One region of the Streptomyces lunalinharesii genome, then DNA from elsewhere that is predicted to be linked to it. Evidence: predicted binding sites of a transcription regulator. Region 1 holds the regulator's gene; the other holds the start of a gene.
What was found. Region 1 encodes HspR, which represses chaperone genes until heat shock. Its sites were predicted from a motif close to TTGAGNNNNNNNNNCTCAA; they were not measured.

Region 1 (7,453 bases):
CCAGCGACGGGATCTCCCCGTACAGCAGCTTGGAGGCGGTGTCGAAGTCGCCGTCACGCTGGGCGCGTTCGGCCTGGCCGCGCAGGTCGTCGAGGCGCTCCTTCAGCTCGCCGACGCGGTTGAGGCCCTGCTTCTCCTTCTCCCAACGGGCGGTCAGGCCGCGCAGCTCCTCCTCCTTGTCGGCGAGGTCCTTGCGCAGCTTCTCCAGCCGCGCCACGGAGCCGGCGTCGGTCTCGTTGCGCAGCGCCAGCTCCTCCATCTTCAGCCGGTCCACCGCGCGCTGGAGCTCGTCGATCTCGACCGGGGAGGAGTCGATCTCCATCCGGAGCCGGGAGGCGGCCTCGTCGACCAGGTCGATGGCCTTGTCCGGCAGGAAGCGGGAGGTGATGTAGCGGTCGGAGAGGGTGGCCGCGGCCACCAGCGCGGAGTCGGCGATCTGGACCTTGTGGTGCGCCTCGTAGCGCCCCTTGAGGCCGCGCAGGATCGCCACCGTGTCCTCGACGGTCGGCTCGGCGACCAGGACCTGCTGGAAACGCCGCTCCAGCGCCGGGTCCTTCTCGATCCGCTCGCGGTACTCGTCCAGAGTGGTCGCGCCGACCATCCGCAGCTCGCCGCGGGCCAGCATCGGCTTGAGCATGTTGCCCGCGTCCATGGCCGAGTCGCCCCCGGCGCCCGCGCCGACGACGGTGTGCAGCTCGTCGATGAACGTGATGATCTGCCCGTCGCTGGACTTGATCTCCGCCAGGACGGTCTTGAGCCGCTCCTCGAACTCACCGCGGTACTTCGCGCCCGCGACCATCGCGCCCAGGTCCAGCGAGACCAGCCGCTTGTCGCGCAGCGACTCGGGGACGTCGCCCTTGACGATCCGCTGGGCCAGCCCCTCGACCACCGCGGTCTTGCCGACGCCCGGCTCGCCGATCAGCACCGGGTTGTTCTTCGTCCGACGGGAGAGCACCTGCACCACCCGGCGGATCTCCTGGTCCCGGCCGATGACCGGGTCCAACTTGCCCTCACGAGCCGCGGCGGTGAAGTCCGTACCGAACTTCTCCAGCGCCTTGTACGTGCCCTCCGGGTCCGGACCGGTCACCCGCTGCCCGCCGCGGCTGGCCTCGAAGGCGGCCAGCAGCTTCTTGGCGGTGGCGCCCTGCTGCTCCAGCAGCTCACCGGTGCGGCCGCCCTTGGCGGCGATGCCGATGAGCAGGTGCTCGGTGGAGATGTAGGCGTCGCCCAGCTCCTTGGCGCGCTGCGCGGCGTCGGCGATGACGGCCAGCAGCTCGCGGTCGGGCTGCGGCGGGGCCACGGTCGAGCCCTGGACGCTCGGCAGCCCGGCGAGCTGCCGCTCGGCGCCGGACCGCAGCGGGGCGGCGTCCGCCTCGACGGCCGCCAGCAGGTCCATGACGTTCTCGTTGTCCTGCCCGGCGAGCAGCGCCAGCAGCAGGTGCGCGGACGTCATGTCCGCGTGCCCGCCGGCGATCGCCCGTTCGTTGGCGGCGCTCAGCGCCTCCCGGCTCTTGTTGGTCAGCTCGGCGTCCACGTCTGCCTGGTCCTCCTCGTGCGTTCCGGCGCTCCGCGCGCTTCCTATCCAATCCTGCCTTGGCCAACGTGCAATAAGTTGAGTCTACTCCACTCAAGGCTCACTCGTGCGAGCGAAACGTCGATGAATATGCCTACGACATTGACCAACCGAGCGACGCTGGCCTTCGACCGCAAGGAGGTGCAGCATGACGGCTATGGCACACGAGCCGATGCCCACGCAGGACGACTCCCTCCTCAAGGGCTTTCTGGCCCTGGAAACTCCGGCAGGCTTCCGGGCCGAGCTCATCGAGGGGGAAATTGTCGTGACACCGCCGACGGACGGCGACCATGAGGACTACCTGGGCATCATCGGCATGCAGGTGACACGAAGGTCCGCGACCGACATGCAGATCTCGGGGTACAAGGGGCTCGTCCTTGCCGGCACGGACGGCCAGCCCGCGGACCACGTGATCCCCGACGCCACCATCGCCCCGTACGCGATGCGTCTCTTCCGGGGGGCGGAGCCATGGATGCCCAGCAAGGGCGTCGCCATGGTCGTCGAGGTGACATCGAGCAGGCCCCGCAATGACCGTGTCGCCAAGCGCCACGCCTACGCGCGCGGCGCCGTTCCCCTCTACCTTCTCGTCGACCGCGGCAAGTCCGCGGTCACGATCTTCAGCGAGCCGAAGGGCGACGACTACCTCACCACTCACACCGCCCCCTTCGGTGATCCCCTCCCCCTCCCCGCCCCCTTCTCCTTCGACCTGGAGACGACCGACTTCGCGTGACCGGCCGGGGCCGTCCGCCGCGGCCCCCACTAACCTGGCCCCCATGGCCCACGACCTCAGCGCGCTCACCCCCGAGTACCTCGCCTTCTGGGGCGAGTACCTGATGCCGACCCTCACGACCCTGCGGGCCAACGGCACCCCGCACGTCGTCCCGGTGGGCGTCACCTACGACGCCGAGCAGCGCCTCGCGCGGATCATCACCCGCAAGGACAGCACCAAGGTCAAGAACGTCCTCGCGGCCGGCGCCGACGGGGCGCGGGTCGCGGTGTGCCAGGTGGACCGCGGTCGCTGGGCGACCCTGGAGGGGATCGCCCGGGTGCGGACCGACGCGGAGACGGTGGCCGACGCGGTGCGCCGGTACGCCGAGCGGTACGACCGGACCCCGCAGCCCAACCCCGACCGCGTCATGATCGAGATCGCGGTGACCAAGGCCCTCGGCCGGGCCTGAGCGCCGGGCACCCCCCATCACGGACAGGTCTGGACCTGTCCGAAACCATGCCCTCCGGATCCGCCCTTCCGCACCCACCTGGTACTCAAGAACGGCAGGAACCGAACACCTCCGCACATCGACGGGCGGCATCGGCCCTGTCCCGGGCGGAAAAACGGCAGCTGGAGGCCGCATGGCGTCGGCATTGGACAACACGACGACGACTCCGCGCCGCCCACCGGGCAAACGGACGGTGCGCCCCCGCCCCACCGCAGAGAACTGCCCCCGGTGCGGCGGCCAGTTGGCCGTGAACCAGGACGGCTGGAAGATCTGCCACGCCTGCGGATACGCCTCGCCGCCCGGCACAGCCCCTCCACCCAGGGCCCTCGGCGGGGGTATCGTCGCCCCCACTGTCGCCACGCCCCGGAGGGCACGATGAACTCGGTCCGAGTGACGGCGATCGCCTGCCTGATGCCGCTGTCCGAGCTGGACGAGGATCCGTTCCTGGTCGATGACCGCAGCCAGCACGCCATGTGCAAGCAGTGGGCGGCGGCCCGTGACTACCGGCTGACCTGCCAACTCAGCCTGCACCAGCTGCGCGCCGACCACAGTGCGCTGTGGCACGACGTCGAAGAGGGCCTGGTCGACGTGTTCGTCACCCCCAACCGCCGGGCCCTGGAGTACGCCATCGACGGCGCCGACGAGTTCGGCGCGCGCTGCGCGGCGGCGGGCGTCCGCCTGGAGACCGCCGACCTGGACGAGCCGGTCTACACCCTCGCGATGAAGTCGCAGGTGCACCGCCGACTGTCGATGCCGACGGCCGGCTACGACGGCCGCTGACCGCCGAGCCCGCACGGCCCGGTGCGCCGGGCCGTCGCCGGTCCCGCGACGCACGAAGGGCCGGGGTGGTGCGCCCACCCCGGCCCTTCGCCGCATCCGCTACGGCGTCAGTCCGACGGCCGCTTGGGCCGCCAGACCACCAACGCGCTGGTCTGCTGCACGTCCTGGTACGGCACCAGGTCGCGACGGTAGGAGGCGTGCACCGCCGCCTCCCGCTGCTGCATCGCACTGGCCGCGCCCTCCAGGGCGCCCTGGAGCTCGACGACCCGCTGTTGCAGGGCCGCGACCTGGTTCTCCAGCTCGATGATGCGCTTGATGCCGGCGAGGTTGATGCCCTCCTCCTGCGACAACTGCTGGACGGTGCGCAGCAGTTCGATGTCGCGGGCGGAGTAACGACGACCCCGGCCGGCGGTACGGTCGGGCGAGACCAGACCCAGGCGGTCGTACTGCCGCAGGGTCTGCGGGTGCAGGCCGGAGAGCTGGGCCGCGACGGAGATGACGTACACCGGTGACTCGTCGGTCAGTTCATAGGGGTTACGACGCTGCCCGCCCCGGCTGTCCATCTCATGCTCCCTTCGCGGCCTGGAACAGCTCCGCCCGCGGGTCCGGGCCCGCGGTCGCCTCGCGATAGGACTCCAGCGCTTCCCTCGCCTTGTCGCCGAGGTCCTTGGGAACGACCACCTCTATGGTGACCAGCAGGTCACCGCGGGTGCCGTCCTTGCGGGTCGCGCCCTTGCCGCGGGCCCGCATAGTGCGCCCGTTGGGGGTGCCGGCCGGCAGCTTCAGCGTGACCGGCGGGCCGCCCAGCGTCGGCACCTTGATCTCGCCGCCGAGCGCGGCCTCCGGGAAGGTGACCGGCACCGTGACGGTGAGGTTGTCGTCCTTGCGGCCGAAGACCGGGTGGGCGTCGACGTGGACGACCACGTAGAGGTCACCGGCCGGGCCGCCGTGCTCGCCCGGGGCGCCCTTGCCGCGCAGCCGGATGCGCTGCCCGTCCGCGACGCCCGCGGGGATGCGGACCTGCATCGTGCGGGCGCTGGACGCGCGCCCGCTGCCCTTGCAGACCTCGCAGGGCTGCTGCGCGATCAGGCCGCGGCCCTTGCAGTCGGCGCACGGGTCGGTGAGCGAGAACCCGCCGCCCCCGCCCCGGCTGACCTGGCCGGTTCCGACGCAGGTCGGGCAGACCCGGGGGGTGCCGTTCTTGTCGCCGGTGCCGGAGCACGCCTTGCAGGGCGCCTGGCTGGACATCCGCAGCGGGACCGTGGCCCCGTCGACCGCCTCGGTGAAGCTGAGCGTCACCTCGGACTCGATGTCCTGGCCGCGGCGCGGCTGCGTACGGGTGGTGGTGGAGCCGCCGCGGTTGAACAGGCCGCCGAAGACGTCCCCGATCCCGCCGCCGAAGCCGCCGGACCCGGCGGTTCCGCCCGCGCCCCCGGCGCCTCCGAAGAGGTCGCCGAGGTCGAAGTTGAAGCTCCCGCCGCCGGGGCCGGCCCGGAAGCCGCCGTTGCCGAACAGCGCCCGGGCCTCGTCGTACTCCTTGCGGCGCTTGGCGTCGCCGAGCACGTCGTTGGCCTCGGAGATCTCCTTGAAGCGCTCCTCGGCCTTGGCGTCGCCCTTGTTGGCGTCCGGGTGGTTCTCCCGGGCGAGCTTGCGGTACGCCTTCTTGATCTCCGCCTCGGTGGCGTCCTTGGGGACGCCGAGGACCTTGTAGTAGTCCTTCTCAACGAAGTCCTTGGTGCTCATCCTCGACGTCCCTCCTTCCGGGCGGATCCCTGCTCAGCCCGTACGTCAGCCCTTCTCCGGGCCACCGTTTTCCTTGTCCGCAGCCTTGGCACCCTTGGCTCCCTTGCCGCCCTTGGCGCCCTTGGCCTCCTCCTCCGAGGAGGACTTGGCGCCCTGCGCGCCCGGCTGCGGCTCGGCGACCGCGACCCGCGCGGGGCGGATCGTGCGCTCACCGATGCGATACCCGGGCTGCAGGATGGCGACGCATGTCGTCTCCGTGACGTCGGGCGCGTACGAGTGCATCAGGGCTTCGTGGATCGTCGGGTCGAAGGGCTCGCCCTCCTTGCCGAACTGCTGCAGCCCGAGCTTGGCGACCACGGTCTCCAGCGACTCGGCGACCGACTTGAAGCCGCCGACCAGCTCGCTGTGGTCCCGGGCCCGACCGATGTCGTCGAGCACCGGCAGCACCTCGGACAGCAGGTTCGCCGCGGCGACCTCCTTGACCGTCACCCGGTCGCGCTCGACCCGGCGGCGGTAGTTCTGGTACTCCGCCTGGAGCCGCTGGAGGTCGGTGGTGCGCTCGTTGAGCGCGGTGCGCACCTGGTCCAACTGGGCCTGGAGCGCTACGTCCTGGACGTCCCCGGCCGGGGCCGAGCCCGCCTTGTCGGCGGACTCGGCCTGCGCCGCGTCTTCGGAAGCGGCGTCGGAAGGGACGTCGGGCTTCTCGTCGAAGCCCGGGGTCTCCTCCGTCACGCCGCACCGTCCTTCTTCGGCTTCTCGTCGTCGACGATCTCGGCGTCGACCACGTCGTCCTCGGGCTTGGCCTGCTGGCCGCCGGCGGCGCCCTCGGCACCGGCCGCACCCTGGGCGGCCTGGGCGTCGGCGTACATGGCCTGGCCCAGCTTCTGGGAGACGGCCGCGACCTTCTCGGAGGCGGTCTTGATCTCGGCGGTGTCCTCGCCCTTGAGCTTCTCCTTCAGCTCGCCGACGGCGGACTCGACCTCGGTCTTGACCTCGGCGGGCACCTTGTCCTCGTTGTCCTTGAGGAACTTCTCGGTCTGGTAGACCAGCTGCTCGCCCTGGTTGCGGGTCTCGGCGGCCTCGCGACGCTTGTGGTCCTCCTCCGCGTACCGCTCGGCCTCCTCACGCATGCGGTTGACCTCGTCCTTCGGCAGCGAGGAGCCGCCGGTGACGGTCATCTTCTGCTCCTTGCCCGTGCCCAGGTCCTTGGCGGTCACGTGCATGATGCCGTTGGCGTCGATGTCGAAGGAGACCTCGATCTGCGGGACGCCGCGCGGGGCCGGCGGCAGGCCGGTCAGCTCGAACATTCCGAGCTTCTTGTTGTACGCCGCGATCTCGCGCTCGCCCTGGTAGACCTGGATCTGCACGGACGGCTGGTTGTCCTCGGCCGTGGTGAAGATCTCCGAGCGCTTGGTCGGGATCGTGGTGTTGCGCTCGATCAGCTTGGTCATGATGCCGCCCTTGGTCTCGATGCCGAGGGACAGCGGGGTGACGTCCAGCAGGAGGACGTCCTTGACCTCGCCCTTGAGGACACCGGCCTGGAGGCTGGCGCCCATGGCGACGACCTCGTCCGGGTTGACGCCCTTGTTGGCCTCCTTGCCGCCGGTCAGCTCCTTGACGAGCTCGGCGACGGCGGGCATGCGGGTCGAGCCGCCGACCAGGACCACGTGGTCGATCTCGGACAGCTGGATGCCGGCGTCCTTGATCACGTTGTGGAACGGGGTCTTGCAGCGGTCGAGGAGGTCCGCGGTGAGCTGCTGGAACTGCGAGCGGGTGAGCTTCTCGTCCAGGTGCAGCGGGCCCTCGGCGGAGGCGGTGATGTAGGGCAGGTTGATCGTCGTCTCGCTGGACGACGACAGCTCGATCTTCGCCTTCTCCGCGGCCTCGCGCAGGCGCTGGAGCGCCATCTTGTCCTTGGAGAGGTCCACGCCGTGGCCGTTGGCGAACTGCTTGACCAGGTAGTCGACGACGCGCTGGTCCCAGTCGTCACCACCGAGGTGGTTGTCACCGTTGGTGGCCTTCACCTCGACCACGCCGTCGCCGATCTCCAGCAGCGACACGTCGAAGGTGCCGCCACCGAGGTCGAAGACGAGAATGGTCTGGTCTTCCTTCTCCAGACCGTAGGCCAGGGCGGCCGCGG
Region 2 (7,453 bases), on a different contig from region 1:
GACGACCGGTGGTCCGCCGGTCGGGGACGGGGTGGCCGAGGGCGCCCCGGTGCTCCTGACCGGGCTGCCCCGGCAGCGCGGCGACGCGGCCGCACCGGTCGCCGCCGCCCCGCCGGCCGCGGCGGCTGTGCTCCCCACCCCGGCCCGCCGACGCCGGAGCCGGCTGCGCCCCTGGCGGCTGCTGCCCACCCCCACCGGCACCCCCTTCACGTTCTGGTACGCGGTCGTGCTGGTGGGCACCTCGCTCTACGCCGAGCAGGGTGACCCCTCGGTGGTCTCCGCCCTGCTCCAGGGCTCCAGCACGGACGTGGTCCACCTCGCCCAGGCGCCGCTGCTGGTGCTCGTCGCCAGCGCCCTGTGGAGCGCCGGCGGACTGCTCTCGGGGTTCGCCCTGGCGTTCCTCTTCGTGCTGACCGCGCTGGAGCGGCGGATCGGCGGGGTGCGCAGCGCGGCGGTGTTCTTCGGCGGACACGCGCTGGCCACCCTCGCCACGGAGGTGCCGGTCGGCTTCTCCGTCGCCGCCGGAGGGCTGCCGGACAGTTCGCTGCACCGCCTCGACTACGGCATCAGCTTCGGGGTGATGACCTGCGTCGGGGCGCTCGCCGGACTGCTGCCGGCCTGGCTGCGCTGGCCGGTGCTGGTCGCCGGCGGCTACCAGGCGCTGTCCGGCCTGCTGACCTACGTCGATCCGATGACCGACTGGGGGCACGCGCTCTCGCTCGTCCTGGGGATCGCCGCCTGGCCGCTGCTCCGGTACTGGCGGGCGCAGCGCTCCGGGCCGGCCCCGCTGCTCGGCGACCTCGGGCACCCGGCGCTGCGGCCCGGCCGGGCGGTCTGAGGCCGGCACCGCCCGCCCGCCCGTCCGGGCCGCGCCGCGATGCACGCCGTCGATCGCGGAGAATGGGGCCCTCGCGGGCGCCGTGACGAAGGGCGACCGCCGGCCTCAGGAGCAGAGAAGAACCGTGTCGCACGAGCGCCGCCGCCCCGCCCAGGACCGTCCGTCCACCCCGTCGCCGGCTCCGGACGCCGCCCGGCTCCCGCTGCTCTCCGACTGCGGCGACTGCTTCGGCCTGTGCTGCGTGGCGCTGCCGTTCGCGCGCTCGGCGGACTTCGCCCTGGACAAGGAGGCCGGCCGGCCCTGCCCGAACCTGCGGACCGACTTCGCCTGCGGCGTCCACCGCGACCTGCGGCAGCGCGGCTTCGCCGGCTGCACGGTCTTCGAGTGCTTCGGCGCCGGCCAGAAGGTCTCCCAGGTCACCTTCGGCGGGACGGACTGGCGGACCGCGCCGGAGACCGCCCGGCCGATGTTCGACGCGTTCGCCGTGATGCGCCAGCTGCACGAACTGCTCTGGTACCTCACGGAGGCGGTGGCCCTGCCGTCCGCCGGCGACCGTGGTTCCGCCGACCGTGCGCGCGCGGCCGGCGCCGTACTGTCCGCCGCCGTGTACGCCGAGCTGCGGGCCGCCCTGGAGCGGACCGAGGAGCTGACCCGGGGCACCGCCGAGGAGCTGGCCGGGCTGGACGTGGCCGCCCACCGCGAGGTGGTCAGCGTCCTGCTGCTGAAGGTCAGCGAGGCGGTCCGGGCCGAGGTGCCGGGCCGGAAGAAGGAGCGGCGGGGCGCCGACCTGATGGGGGCGCGGCTCAAGGACGCCGACCTGCGGGGCGCCAACCTGCGCGGGGCGTACCTCATCGCGGCCGACCTGCGCGGCGCCGACCTGCGCTCCGCGGACATGATCGGCGCCGACCTCCGGGACGCCGACCTGCGCGGCGCCGACCTCACCGGCAGCATCTTCCTGACCCAGGCCCAGGTGAACGCGGCCCGGGGCGATGCGGCCACCCGGCTGCCACAGGGGCTGCGCCGCCCCGCCCACTGGTAGCGCCGGCCGCCGCCGGCACGGGCCCCGCCCGCCCCAGGTGCCCCGCCCCGCAACCGAGTTGCCCGCAGGTGATCGCTCACAGCGAACACGCCCGGGGGAACAACGCCGCACCCACCGGCATTGAGTGAGTAAAGCTCAACTTGCTTGCCGAAGGGGAGATCATGACTGCTGAGTCCACGGCGTCCACCACGCTGACCCTGCCCGTGCTGCCCCTCGACGACGAGGTCGTCCTGCCCGGCATGGTGGTGCCCCTGGACCTGTCGGATGCCGAGGTGCGGGCCGCGGTGGAGGCCGCCCAGTCCGCCGTCACCTCCGAGGCGTCGGGCGGCAAGCCCAGGGTGCTGCTGGTGCCGCGGATCGACGGGGCGTACGCGGCGATCGGCACGCTCGGGCGGATCGAACAGGTCGGTCGACTGTCCGACGGCGACCCCGGGGCGCTGATCCGCGGCCTGGGGCGGGTGCGGATCGGATCCGGCACCACCGGGCCGGGCGCCGCGCTCTGGGTGGAGGGCACCCCCGTCGAGGAGACCGTCCCCGACCCGCTGCCCGGCTCCGTCGGCGAACTCGTCACCGCGTACAAGGCGCTGGCCACCAGCTGGCTGCGCAAGCGCGGCGCCTGGCAGGTCGTCGACCGCGTCACCGGCATCGACGACGTCCCCACGCTCGCCGACAACGCCGGGTACCTGCCGTTCCTGACCGGCGAGCAGAAGCGCCAACTGCTGGAGACCACCGACCCGGTGGCCCGCCTGAAGTACGCCACCGACGTGCTCCGCTCCCACCTGGCCGAGCAGGACGTCGCCGAGTCCCTCGCCAAGGAGGTCCAGGAGGGCGTCGACAAGCAGCAGCGGGAGTTCCTGCTCCGCCGCCAACTGGAGGCGGTCCGCAAGGAGCTGGCCCAGCTCAACGGCGACCCGGAGGACGAGGGCGACGACTACCGCGCCCGCGTCGAGGCCGCCGACCTGCCGGCGGAGGTCCGCAAGGCCGCCCTGAAGGAGGTCGAGAAGCTGGAGCGGGCCAGCGACCAGAGCCCCGAGGGCTCCTGGATCCGGACCTGGCTGGACACCGTCCTGGAACTGCCGTGGAACGAACGGACCGAGGACGCCTACGACATCGCCGGCGCCAAGCGGGTGCTGGACGCCGACCACGCCGGGCTGGAGGACGTCAAGGAGCGGATCACCGAGTACCTGGCGGTGCGCAAGCGGCGGGCGGAGCGCGGGCCGGGCCCGGAGTCCGCGGGCGCCTCCGGGCGGCGGGCCGGCGGCGCCGTGCTGGCCCTCGTCGGACCGCCCGGCGTCGGCAAGACCTCGCTCGGGGAGTCCGTGGCCCGGGCCATGGGGCGGACGTTCGTCCGGGTCGCCCTCGGCGGCATCCGGGACGAGGCGGAGATCCGCGGCCACCGGCGGACGTACGTGGGCGCGCTGCCCGGGCGGATCGTGCGGGCCATCAAGGAGGCCGGGTCGATGAACCCGGTCGTCCTCCTCGACGAGATCGACAAGGTGGGCTCCGACTACCGGGGCGACCCGTCCGCCGCCCTCCTGGAGGTGCTGGACCCGGCGCAGAACCACACCTTCCGGGACCACTACCTGGAGGTCGAACTGGACCTGTCCGACGTGGTGTTCCTGGCCACCGCCAACGTCCTGGAGGCGATCCCCGCGCCGCTGCTGGACCGGATGGAACTGGTCCGGCTGGACGGCTACACCGAGGACGAGAAGGTCGTCATCGCCCGCGACCACCTGCTGCCGCGCCAACTGGAGCGGGCCGGTCTGGCCCCCGGCGAGGTCGCCGTGACCGACGACGCGCTGCGCAAGCTGGCCGGCGAGTACACCCGCGAGGCCGGCGTGCGGGACCTGGAGCGGTCGGTCGCCCGGCTGTTGCGCAAGGTGGCCGCCCAGCACGAACTGGGCGAGCGGGAGCTGCCGTTCACCGTCGCGCCGGACGGGCTGCGCCCGCTGATCGGGCGCCCGCACCACGTCCCGGAGTCGGCCCAGGACCCGGCCGAGCGGCGGACCGCGGTGCCCGGCGTGGTCACCGGGCTGGCGGTCACCGGCGCCGGCGGCGACGTGCTGTACGTCGAGGCGTCGCTGGCCGACGCGGAGACCGGGGCCTCCGGCCTGACGCTCACCGGGCAGCTGGGCGACGTGATGAAGGAGTCGGCGCACATCGCGCTGTCCTTCCTGCGCTCGCACGGCGCCGAACTGGAGCTTCCGGTGGGCGACCTGAAGGAGCGCGGGGTCCATCTGCACGTGCCGGCCGGTGCCGTCCCCAAGGACGGCCCCAGCGCGGGCATCACGATGACCACCGCACTGGCCTCGCTGCTCTCCGGCCGTCCGGTCCGGCCGGACGTCGCGATGACCGGTGAGGTCTCGCTCACCGGGCGGGTGCTGCCGATCGGCGGCGTCAAGCAGAAGCTGCTGGCGGCGCACCGGGCCGGCCTCACCACGGTGATCCTCCCCCAGCGCAACGCACCGGACCTGGACGACGTCCCGGCCGAGGTCCTCGAAGCGCTCGACGTCCACCCGGTGGCGGACGTCCGGCAGGTGCTGGAGCTGGCCCTGACGCCGGCCGCGAACGGCGCGCGGCCGGTGGTCCCGGTCGCCGCCTAGGGCGTCAGAAACGCCCTAGCCCGGTCCGGCCACCGGTGCGCACGGCCGGCCCGCCCCTGGAGGGACGGGCCGGCCGCGCCGCGGCGTCAGCCGTTGGCCAGCGCCTGGAGCCGGTCGTAGGCCCCGTTGAAGCGGTTGTGGTCACCGACCGTCGGGCCGGTCGAGGTGTACTGCCAGAGGGTGTGGAAGCCCCAGCCGGCCGGGAGTTCGCCGACCGACGAGCCGTAGCGCGGGACCCACAGCGGGTTGGTGCCGCCGAACGCAGCGGAGTTGCCGGTGCACTGCTTCCACCAGCTGGTGGAGGTGTAGATGACGGCGTCCCGCCCGGTGCGCGCCTTGTAGGTGGCGAACCAGTCCTTCATCCAGTTCACCAGCCCGGCCGCGCTCAGCCCGTAACAGGTCGCGCCGTAGGGGTTGTACTCCATGTCCAGTGCGCCGGGCAGCGTCTTGCCGTCCTTGGACCAGCCGCCGCCGTGGTCGACGAAGTAGTTGGCCTGGGCGGCGCCGCTGGAGGTGTCCGGCGTGGCGAAGTGGTAGGAGCCGCGGATCATGCCGGAGTTGTAGGAGCCGTTGTACTGCTGCGCGAAGGACGGGTTGGTGTAGCTGGTGGACTCCGTCGCCTTGACGTAGGCGAACTTCACGCCGGCGTTCCACAGCGTCGACCAGGCGACGTTGCCGTTGTGGCTGCTGACGTCCACGCCCTCGACGGACGCGGTCAGCGAGGGCAGCGGCGGCAGCACGCCGCCCTTGGTGCCCTCGTGCCGGGCGATCTGGGAGCCCGCCCAGTCCAGTTCCGGGTGGCGGGGCTCGGGCGCGCGCGCGGCGGCCGCGGCACCGGCGGTGCCGGGCAGGCCGACGAGGAGGGAGACGGTCGCGAGGAGGGTCCCGGCCACGCTGGCGCGCGAGCGCAGGGAACGGTGGGGGGAGCCGGATCTGAGCACGGGCATTGCGTGCCTCCGTAGATCTCGGTGGATCTCGGTCGGTGACTTTGCGGAGAAGTGACCTTGAGAGGGGGGAGAAACCGGGGCCACACTTGGTGTGGCCATGCCACAAATGACGATACGCGCGTAGACCCCCGTGACAAAAGGGGGTCGGGAGCTGCCGTTGGTCTAATCCTGCGAAATACTGTCCCAACTGCGGGTCCGTCCGGCCGGGAAGGAAAATTTCAGGCGACGGAAACGCACGGGGGCACAACGGGGGAATTGCTGGATGGGACGACGCGGGAAAGGGCGCTGACGTGCACGACACCGGAGCCGGCGGAACCACGGCGGACGGCGAGCCGATGGGAGTGGACCCCGCATTCCTGTCCCTGGAGCGCGAATTGGCGGTGTTCCTGCGCCGCGCCCGGGCCTCCTCCGGCGAACTCGCCCGCGAGGTCCACCCCGACCTCGAACCGGCCGCCTACGGGCTGCTGGTGCGGCTCGCCGACGCCGGCGCCCAGCGCGCCACCGACCTCGCCGCCTTCTTCGGCGTCGGCAAGGCGACCATAAGTCGCCAGTTGAACGCCCTGGAGAAGCTCGGCCTGGTGGCCCGCGCCCCCGACCCGCACGACGGGCGCGCGGTGCTGGTGCGGATCACCGACGAGGGCCGGAACCGCTTCAACCGCGTCCGCACCGCCCGCCGCGCCCGCTACGCCCGCAACCTCGTCTCCTGGGACCGCGCCGAGGTCGCCGAACTCGCCCGCCTGCTGCACCGGCTGAACGCGGAGCAGGAGGGCGAGGAGGGGTAGGGCGCCGGCCCAGGGGCGGTGGGACCCCGCCCCTTAGGCACGGCCGCCGCGTCCGGGTCACGGTGCGACGCGGACCACCGCCGCGTCGTCCCGGACCTTGCCCCGCGGATGCGCGGCGCACTCCGGGTCCGCCGCCTCCAGGGCCCGCACCCGGTCGATCAGGGCCTGCGGCCCGGCCCCGGCGACCAGCGCCGCGCACTCGGCCCAGGAGCCCGCGCGGAAGACCTCCACCCAGCGGCCCGCGCCGTCGCTCAGCGCGGTCAGCCCGCGGACCTCGGCGCGCGGGGTGGTGCCGGTGACAGCGCGGACGGCCACCGACGGATCGGCCGCCGCGGTGAAGAAGCCGCCCTCGGCGTTCCGCAGCGCCTCCACCGCACGGACGTACTCCCGGGCCGCGGCCGCGCGTTCGGTCGAGCCGGGGGGCAGCGCCCGGACCGCCGCGCGCCGGGCGCGGACCGCGGGCGGCTGCGCGTCGAGCCGGGTGTCGCGCACGGGATGCACCGAGCCGTCCGCCTTCTCCAGGAGCAGTACGGAATCGGACAACACCAGGTGTTCCACGACCTCGCGGGACCAACGGGCGGCGACCACCGTCGCCTGCGGCGTGCGGGGGTGAGAAAGGTCACAGGTGGCGCGGTGCGTGTCGGCCGTTCTGGCGAGCGCAGCGGCGAGGACCTCAGTCAGCGTCATGTCGCGGCGTGAAACCGACAGTTCGAGCATTGCGCCCCCGAGCCGTGCGGTGAACCACGGCACGGAATGGACGCAGCCGTCGTCCCCCTCCGGCGGGGTCACCCCGTCCAGCAGCACCAGGGCGCCGCCTTCCCCGGAGGCAGGTAGGGCGACCGACGCGTAGTCCTCGTTGGGGCGTTGGGGATCCCCCGGCTCGGTGGCGAGTTCGATGCGCATGTCGCAAAGTCTGCCGGAGGTGGCTGGAATCGAGCGGTGGCCGACGGTCGTGGCGGGCGGCGGGGTACCGGCGGCCCGGTCGGCCGCGGCGGGCCCGGGCGGCGGCTGCGGGCGGGCATCCTTCCAGGACCGGCACACATCTCCAAACCCGTCCGGGGGTTGCGCGGGGTTGCGGCCGGAGCGGGCGGCGCACGGAAGTTGATGGTCAAACTCCGATTGTTGTTCACTCGTTCAGGTGGCCGGACATGTGTTGCCGAGCCACTGCGCGGCACCGGTGGAATGGTCGTTTCCCGGATCAACCGGGGTGGTCAGGACGTCCGTCGCGACGTGCAGAGCCGGGC

Region 2: lon (endopeptidase La) is a predicted target of HspR. The motif match lies at 1,998-2,016, and genes of this name have one in related genera.

Annotation. Positions count from the first base shown of each region.
Region 1 is NZ_BAAARK010000005.1:13,527-20,979, forward strand. Features, by position in the region: gene clpB (ATP-dependent chaperone ClpB) at 1-1,534, opposite strand, end outside; gene ABD385_RS09595 (Uma2 family endonuclease) at 1,731-2,303, shown strand; gene ABD385_RS09600 (pyridoxamine 5'-phosphate oxidase family protein) at 2,347-2,751, shown strand; gene ABD385_RS09605 (hypothetical protein) at 3,166-3,570, shown strand; gene ABD385_RS09610 (heat shock protein transcriptional repressor HspR) at 3,678-4,133, opposite strand; gene dnaJ (molecular chaperone DnaJ) at 4,135-5,313, opposite strand; gene grpE (nucleotide exchange factor GrpE) at 5,359-6,045, opposite strand; gene dnaK (molecular chaperone DnaK) at 6,042-7,453, opposite strand, start outside.
Region 2 is NZ_BAAARK010000007.1:51,800-59,252, reverse strand. Features, by position in the region: gene ABD385_RS13510 (rhomboid-like protein) at 1-838, shown strand, start outside; gene ABD385_RS13505 (pentapeptide repeat-containing protein) at 963-1,877, shown strand; gene lon (endopeptidase La) at 2,039-4,480, shown strand; gene ABD385_RS13495 (lysozyme) at 4,567-5,427, opposite strand; gene ABD385_RS13490 (MarR family winged helix-turn-helix transcriptional regulator) at 5,718-6,209, shown strand; gene ABD385_RS13485 (hypothetical protein) at 6,267-7,112, opposite strand.